DNA from 2 places in the Formosa sp. Hel3_A1_48 genome. Region 2 is predicted to be linked to the other one. Evidence: riboswitches for the same ligand, from Rfam matches in the RefSeq annotation. Region 2 holds a riboswitch; the other holds the start of a gene.
What was found. Region 2 has a riboswitch for S-adenosylmethionine ahead of FORMA_RS06955 (O-acetylhomoserine aminocarboxypropyltransferase/cysteine synthase family protein). Riboswitches for the same ligand answer to the same signal wherever they lie in the genome.
Positions count from the first base shown of each region.

Region 1: it holds a riboswitch for S-adenosylmethionine, as region 2 does, so the genes downstream of both, FORMA_RS05030 (hypothetical protein) here and FORMA_RS06955 (O-acetylhomoserine aminocarboxypropyltransferase/cysteine synthase family protein) in region 2, are expected to answer to the same signal.

Region 1 is NZ_CP017259.1:1,101,880-1,106,312, forward strand. It holds gene FORMA_RS05010 (Arm DNA-binding domain-containing protein) at 1-739, shown strand, start outside; gene FORMA_RS05015 (hypothetical protein) at 813-1,196, shown strand; gene FORMA_RS05020 (hypothetical protein) at 1,305-2,165, opposite strand; gene FORMA_RS05025 (hypothetical protein) at 2,237-2,614, opposite strand; gene FORMA_RS05030 (hypothetical protein) at 2,645-2,863, opposite strand; SAM-I-IV-variant riboswitch at 2,919-3,009, opposite strand; gene FORMA_RS05040 (PDDEXK-like family protein) at 3,338-4,433, shown strand, end outside.
Region 2 is NZ_CP017259.1:1,534,039-1,538,471, reverse strand. It holds partial or broken gene FORMA_RS06965 (alpha/beta fold hydrolase) at 1-416, opposite strand, end outside; gene FORMA_RS06960 (OsmC family protein) at 427-876, opposite strand; gene FORMA_RS06955 (O-acetylhomoserine aminocarboxypropyltransferase/cysteine synthase family protein) at 894-2,186, opposite strand; SAM riboswitch class I at 2,297-2,411, opposite strand; gene FORMA_RS06950 (hypothetical protein) at 2,498-4,039, opposite strand; gene FORMA_RS06945 (2-isopropylmalate synthase) at 4,187-4,433, shown strand, end outside.

The DNA.
Region 1 (4,433 bases), 430 kb from region 2:
CAGTTCTGATAAAGAAGGATTTAAAAATGATGCAACTTCGATTTTAATTTACTTAATGATGTTCTCAATGAGGGGAATGTACAGAAGAGATATTGATAAACTTTCAATGGAAGAATTTGTTGACTCGACGTATAATAATTGTACAAATTTTTCATTTGGAGAAAAAAACATGGTTTATAGACACTTTAGATCAAAAACTAATAAAATGGGGCTGATTTATCTTGGGCTATATCCAGTTCGCGAGATTATACTGTCATTAAATCATTTAATTAATCCAACTAGCAATTATCTTTTCCCTGTTTTTGGGGGTAATCTGCATCCAAATTTTTGGAGTTTACAATCAAAAAGGTTTAAAAAACTAACAAGTCATAATTTTAAGTCTGCAAGAAAAGCCTTCAATACAATCGCATCAATAAATAACATTCCTGACTACGACATAAGGGAACTTATGTTTCAGCAAGACAATACTATTTCGAAACACTATAAGGACACTCAAGCGCAAGAAATGTTAGTCAAGTATTCAACATATCATTTTGAGATTTTAATTAAATACAGAGTTCATGAGATGTTTGAAATGATAATTCATAAATTGATTGAAAACGGACAAACCAAACTTAAAAAATTACTAAAGTTAGAAGATATTATTAAAAAAATAAATAACCCTAAAGTTAATTCTACAGGTCAAAGAGTCATTAAAAAAGTCCGACATAAAAATGACAATCAAATTTTATCAGCATAAATGTCAAACATTTTTATTATTGCGCTACAGATAGAAAGTCTATCGAAAGCGTGAGAATCGCTTAATCTATGTTATGTCTAATAATCATGTTATGGAAATAAACAAACAATACGCATCTTGGTTAAATACCTACAAATGGAATTACTTTATTACACTACGTTCAAATTATAAATACAACTACATGACAGTTCGAACTTGGATGAAAAACCTATTTAATAAACAAACTTCCGTTACGCGTGTTTTCTTTGCTACTGAAAGAGATAAAGGGGACTGGAAAAGCAATCACACTCATGTGCTCATATCATCAAAAAAAACTATAACGTATTCCGAATTAAAGAAAACATTTAGTTGCTCTGTGGGAGACTATCAAATCATCAACGATAACGAAGGTGTTACAAAGTATGTTACAAAGTTTATGGGTAAAAACATTGATTATGGCTTTAAGGGAGATTTTTAAAAATTAAAAATCTCTACCTACCCTATTTTACTTTTTGATTTCCCTTTTTACAGTTTCGGGCGATTTATTGTATGTTGGATCATTACCACAATTAAACAGTTTGAATGCTTACGATTTAATTAAGTTGTTTATAAAATCATATTTTTTATTTGACAGCCTATTAATTAATCTAAAATAATCATCCTCCCAAAACTCAGTATTGTAATAATACTTCATTTTTACTTTTTCATTTTCCACAACACTGGAATATTTTGAAATTAAATTTTTATATTTTTTTCGGATATCCTTATAAATTCGAAATGCGGATTCTTTTTTCATAATTTCATAGTACAGTTCTGGGTAATATATTTTGGAATGCAATATGTACTCCTTGATCCAAAAATCAAACTCATGATATGCAGTCATTTTACTTTGCAGATCCATTACCCATTCCATTAGATAATCATTAGGGTATATTTCCTTATATATCGGTAGCATATCAAAAGAGAACTTAGATGAATGATAGTATGCATTAAACTCGTCTAATAAACCAATAATTCCATCAACTTGAGTGGATGAATCTCCTTTAATGTAAGTTTCATATCTTGAAGTAATTAATGCTTCAGGGATAATCTTCGCTAATTCTGATGAGGGGAACACTATACCTTTAAAAATACTTATATAGTTATTTTTATCTGATATATAAAAATAAGATCTTATATCTTTAAAATCGTGAGGCAGATAATTAGATTTCATTTCTTTAAAAAAGTATAAACTTGTAAGGCCATGACATATCTCGTGAATATTAACAGACATAGATTTAAGTATACTTTCTTTTGACGATAGGTCTAAATATGAGTAGGTACCTGAACTCTTTTTTGTGCTAATTTCTGTACCATCATGTGTTGTGTAGGATAATTCATTTGGTAAATCATTGTATAATTTTAAAATATTATACGATTCAATTGAATTATTCATCATTTGAGCCAATATCCAATCTAAATTATCTTCCTGTCCAAACCCTAGTGCAGTTGTAAATAATAATAGAAATAAATTTCTCATTAAAGTAACTTAAGATATTCACACATTTTACTGTCTGCAATTATTATATATATGCCGCCTAGTGTAAAACCAATTGGGATTACTAAGTTTAAAAAATTAAAAATGAAACTTAAATCTCCTCTTTTTGATCTAATTAATTTATAATTTTTAGCGGTACCAATTTGAAAAAATGAACATATTAGTCCAATCCACAAGTATATGAAAGCATCTTCGTGATCTATTCCACCCAGAGTACATAATAAAGAGTCTCTGAAAAAATATAATGCAATGGAAATTAACACAACTGTTAACCAAATAATAAGAAAAATAAAACGTTTTTTCTTATGCTGCTCAGAGTCACTTTTGCTGCCAAACCAACTATCAATAAATTTTCTCATAAAACTAAGTTAAGGGTTTTTGACTATAAATTAATCTTCATCTCTATTTCCATATCTATCTCTCATCATTTCAGCGAATAACTCTAAAGAATTAATATCTATTGAATCCATTAGCCTGCCACAGTCGTCTTTAGGTTTGAATGTTTTAATCTGAATTTTCTTTAGATTTTTCGAATCTTCTCTTCTTGTGTCTGTAGTGTTTCTTTGTGCGTGTTTTGCCATTTCTTTTAAAAAAGTCTTCTGGTCCATTGTGTCTGTTTTAATAATTAATTATTTAATATATTGCAACAAGGAGAGGATATGGTATACTCGATTATTTTGGAGAGTTCCCGCATTCTAAACCACCGTGCATCGATTTTGTCGGTTGGTACGCATTAGCGTTCTTGATGCTTAACAAATATAGACAAAATGAAAAAACAAACAATTGTATTTATTATGATACTTTCTTTTCTTGTATCGTCTAGGATAATTTATAAGGAAAGATATTATCGAACACGATCAATTCATAAAATAGAGATAACTCAAAATGAATATAGTCGATATGAAAATTCCAATAGTAGAGGAGGTAAGCATGCACTCTTCATAGAAAAAGAGTACGATTATTTAATCGGTGGTATTATATCTTTCAGTTTAGGGCTTCTACTAATTGGATACAATCATTTTAAAAAAAAATAATCCTACAGAGGTAATTGTGAATAATTTAAATAACAGTTTGTGTTAATTATGAATTTAAATTTGGTAAAAAAACAATACAATAATCTACTCAACGATATAGAATTTGACGAGTTGGATTTAGGGTTAAAGAAGCCTAATATATTTCAAATCTTAAGTATAACAAGAGCGGAAATTAGGCATTCAAACTTTTTAGCCTGGTTGCTTGACCCGAATGAGTCACACAAATTAGGGGGATTATTTTTAAAAAGGTTTTTAAGAGAAGTCTTCTCTTCTAACCGTTTTGAAGATATTGATCAAGTTGCTGTCGAGGGATTAGATCTTTCATCCACAAAAGTCTTAAGAGAGTGGAGTAATATTGACATTCTTATAAATGTGGATGGTATAATCATATGTATAGAAAATAAAGTTGGATCAAAGGAACATTCAAATCAATTAGAACGCTATAAAAAAATTGTTGAAAACCAGTTTCCAGAGCATAAAAAAACATTTGTTTATCTTAACCCTGATGGATTAGATTCCGAAACACAAACAGACTACTATCACCCTATTGGGTATAACTTTGTAGTTGAGTCTTTAGAAAGAATTTTGGATATTTATGACCATTCATTAAACGAAAGAGTAAAAAATTATATATCAGATTACATTATAACAATTAAGAGAGAAATTATGGGGAGTGACAAACTAATCAAGACCGCACAAAATATTTATGAAAACCATAGAGAACTTTTTGATTTTGTAATCGAACACAAACCTCAGCCTGTTGATAGATTAATTCCAATTTTAAGTCAAGAAATTGAAAAAAAGGGATGGATCTTAGGATCTTGTAGCGGAAAGTATTTAAGATTCTACACTCCAGAAATAAAAGACTTAATATATTTTAATAAGATTAAGAAAAATGGATGGAAAAATCGAGAATCATTTTTAATGGAATTTATAGTTTACCCTCCAAACAAAAAACTAGTATTTAAGCCTGTAATTGCTCCTTCTGATGACAATTATGATGTTAAAAAACTAGACTCAATGCTAAGAGAGATTGAAGGTTTTAAAGAACCTAAGGGTAAACAATGGTTAGTGAATTATCAGCAGAATATTAAGTTTGATTTTGACCAAATTCCCGAACTAACTGATGACGAAATCAAAACAA
Region 2 (4,433 bases):
ATCGCTGCCATTTCCCAAGCAATACCTCCTCCCAAAGAACCACCTATGACCGCAAATAATTGATCAACACTCAATGCCTTTAATCCCAAAAGAAAAAGCTCGGCAATATCTCTTGCAATAAAGTCTTTGTAATTATGAATGAGATGATTTGGGTTCCCGTCGAATCCATTACCAGGAATATTAAACGCCAAAACCGAAAATAGATTAGTATCAATAGGCTTGTTTGGACCAATAAGTGCATTCCACCAACCCTCGGAACCTGTAACATTTGAATTACCGGTGAGCGCGTGATTCACTAAAACAACTGGTGCGCTTTGCAGCGCACAACCAAATAACTGGTAAGACAAATTAATAGGTATTGTCTTACCAGAAATTGTGGTATAATTTGGAATGTCTATATGTTGAATTTTACTCAATCCAATAATTTTAATTATAAATCAGCTGTTCCAATTTTAATTTTAAAGGGGTTTGGTTTAACAAATTGTCTTTTACAGGGCAGCGGTCCTGAACAATTTCTAACCACTTTTCTAAAGTTGCATCGCTAGCATCAGCTTCAGTTTTCAGTGAAACATTTATTGCTTTGAATCCTGAACGTTCGTCCTTAGATAAGCCTAAAAATTTATTTGGGTTGATTTCTCCTGTAATCTCAATATCCAATTGCTTTAATTCAAAGTGTAGCTCTTTTGCTACAAGATGACCAACTACATTGAGACAGCCTGCAAGTCCTGCTAAAATAAATTCAACAGGGTTGGCAGCTTCGTCATTCCCTCCTAGAGTATCTGGTTCATCTATTATTAAACTAAATTGTCTTGCTTTGGCTGTAAATTTTGTTGCGGAATTGCTTTGCCCACGCACTGAAAATGTCAAATCACTCATAAATTTATATTTTGAGATTAAACTTCAACAAGTGCATCAACAGCCTTAAAAGCCTCTACTAAGTCTGCCTTTAAATCTTCGATATCCTCCAGACCTACCGAAAGACGAATGAGATCTTTTGTTACTCCAGTCGATTCTTGGGCCTCGTCACTTAGCTGTTGGTGTGTTGTACTTGCTGGGTGAATAATTAGAGATTTTGTGTCACCAATATTTGCAAGGAGCGAAAATAGTTTTGTTGTATCTGCAATCGTCTTGGCAGTATCAAATCCTCCTTTTACTCCGAAAGTAACTAATCCGCTTTGCCCATTTGGCAAATAACGATCTGCCAAAGATTTGTAAGCACTCGTTTCTAGTCCTGGATAATTAACCCAAGTCACCTGCTCTTGTTGTTGAAGCCATTTGGCAAGAGCCAATGCATTTTCGCTGTGTTTTTTAATTCTTATTTCAAGCGTCTCAAGGCCTTGAATAATTTGAAAAGCATTGAAAGGGCTTAATGCAGCACCGTAATCTCTGAGCCCTTCTATTCTAACTTTCGCGATAAATGCTGCAGCTTCTAGCGCTTCGCTGTATACTAATCCATGGTACCCGGCTGAAGGCTCTGTAAATTCTGGGAATTTCCCATTAGCCCAATCAAATGTACCTGCATCGATAATTACACCACATAAAGCAGTACCGTTACCATTGATGTATTTTGTAAGTGAATGGATGACAATATTTGCGCCATATTCAATTGGATTTAGCAAATAAGGCGTTGCCACCGTATTGTCTACAATCAAAGGGACTTTATAGGCCTTAGCCTCATTATAAATAGCTTGAATGTCCAATACATCTAACTTAGGATTTCCAAGAGACTCTATAAAAAACGCACGCGTGTTCTCTTGAGCTGCATTTTTGAAATTTTCAGCATCAGAGGGATCGACAAAAGTTGTAGTAATTCCATGTCTTGGAAGGGTAACACTCAATAAATTGTAAGTTCCTCCATACAAGCTACTAGAAGCCACAATGTGGTCCCCAGCTTTCAGTAAGGTGAGTAATGAAGTCGCTATAGCTGATGTTCCTGAGGCAGTAACTACAGCAGCAATTCCTCCTTCAAGAGCAGCTAAACGCTGTTCGAGAACGTCGTTTGTAGGGTTGTTAATTCGAGTGTAAATGTTTCCGGTCTCAGCAAGAGCAAAGAGATTTGCCGCATGATCTGAATCGTTGAAAACATAAGCAGTAGATTGATAAATTGGTACAGCACGTGTACCTCCATTTTGAGCGGTGTCATGTCCCGCATGTAATGCATTTGTTGCAAATTTTTGAGTACTCATTTTTCTATTTTTTGAGTTAATAATAAATTAAAACAAAAGTCAAACACACCATTTCTGGCGAATCTTAAAGAAAAATGTTAAAAAGAATTCAGATATACTAAAAGTATCTCTTGTTATCTATCTAATTATAAAAATATAAGAAGTAGAATTTAGCACCTTCTCCAATAGTTTGCAGGGTTGCTAAGGCGTCAACAGGTCTATTCCTTCAGCCTTTCTTGATAACATTTCACTAAATTATTGAACTTTGTGAGTGCAAATATTCAAATATTAAAATTTAAAAACCAAATAATTTTCTAAAAAAAATAATAAACCTATGTTAATTTAGTAAATTTTTCTCTTATTATGTCTGCTGTAGACTTATTTTCTATTTTACTCTCTAGCCAGGAAATAATATCAAGGTACAAAAAGGCACGGCGCTCGTAAGGGTGGTTTTCATAAGTAAGTAATTTTTGAAGAAGAGACTTGAATGCAGCTTTTAATTGATGGGGGTAAATATCTACAAGCTTTCTTAAAAAAGCAACCATTTCACGCTGAACAGCGTATAAATCCTCCATTTTAATGAGAAATTTATAGGTGTTTTTAATAAGTCGATCCAATTCGTAATCCTCGCCGGCCTCATAGTGTGCTACTAAATTTAATATGCGCGAAAAACAGAGCAAGTCCTCGCGCATCTGAAGTGATTTGTTATTTATAATTTTTGAAAGATATTTGATGGCATTTACATAATCTTCCGTTCCAAAATACAAACTTGCTATTTTGTAATAAAAAACCATAACATGATGTTCATCAACCTGGTCCGAATGCGTCTTTAAACCGGCAACAACCTCGTTGATTAAAGGTAGACCTTCTTTAAATGTTCCCTGAATAAAATGCAAATTAATTTTATTAGAATAGACGTATAAGAAAACCAAACCATCAATATTCTCGTCTCGAGGAAACCAAGATTTTAGAACAATTTGCTCTAACTCGCTAAGTACAGTTTTGAATTTTTTGTGGTGCTTTACAAAAAATAAAGCCTCTAAAAGGTATTGGTAACCTCTTAAAAAGAATACAGGGTTCAAACGAATCATAGGCTCATTATCGTAAAATAAATCAACCCACTTTTTGGAATATTTATAACAGGATTTAAAATCTTGTACCAAAAAACTATACCACAAATAAGATTTATACAACCAAAGTTTTTCTCTGAAACCAAGCTCCTTCAATTCAAATTTAGGCATCCGCTTATTGAAATAATTTGTTACATTTTGGTATTCAGTGTCGTTTTTGACATAGCCTGTTTTAAGAAACAATCCGTAGAGCTGTAAAGACAAATTCGAAAGTTTACTGGCAATTAAATTCTGGCGACTTAACATTTTAGCTTGAACAGTAAGCTCGTCAGCTCTATTACTTAGACTTCTAGTGATGTACTGAGATTCAACAACTTTTTCAAGTTCAACAATTTCATAAGCAATATTTTTTTCTTGATTTGTTATGGCTTGAGCCTTTGCCTTGTCTAAAATTTTCAAACTTTGCTTATACAAACCTTTGTGATAAAGAATGGTAGCAAAATCAAGTTGCTCTCTGAGCTGTATTCTTAAATTCTGATGTGAAGGATTAAGCCGCAAGCTTATAAGAATCTGTTTGTACAAGTGTGCTTTGAGGTTTGAAAGCTGTTGCTTTTTCACAAAACCCTCTTTTAAAATAGCTTGCTCATTATATAGCTTTAATTTTTCCATGACTTTAAACAACAATAAAAATTTTGAGTCTTCATTTACTCCAAGTCGTCCGATGTAAAGCTTAAATTGCCTCTTTTCGGACTTTGTCAGCGATCTAATCAGAATAAATAAATTATCTTTTTGTGGTTTAGTCATAATTTAAAAATAGATGTAAAACCTTGAAAATCAATTTCTTATGACCCTACATCAGGGGGTAAACATCGTAAAATTATTAATAATATCTTAGGTTAAATTTTTCAAAAAAATTAAATTCGTTAGCCAATATATAATATATTTACAGATATGTCCAACACAAATGTCCAAATATTTGATACAACCCTACGTGATGGGGAGCAAGTACCTGGCTGCAAACTCAATACAGAGCAGAAAGTAATCATTGCCGAGCAGCTGGATTTATTAGGAGTTGACATAATCGAAGCTGGGTTCCCAGTTTCTAGCCCAGGAGATTTTGCGTCAGTAGAGGCCGTCTCAAAAATTGTAAAAAATGCTACAGTATGTGGCCTGACTCGATCTGTTGAAAATGACATTA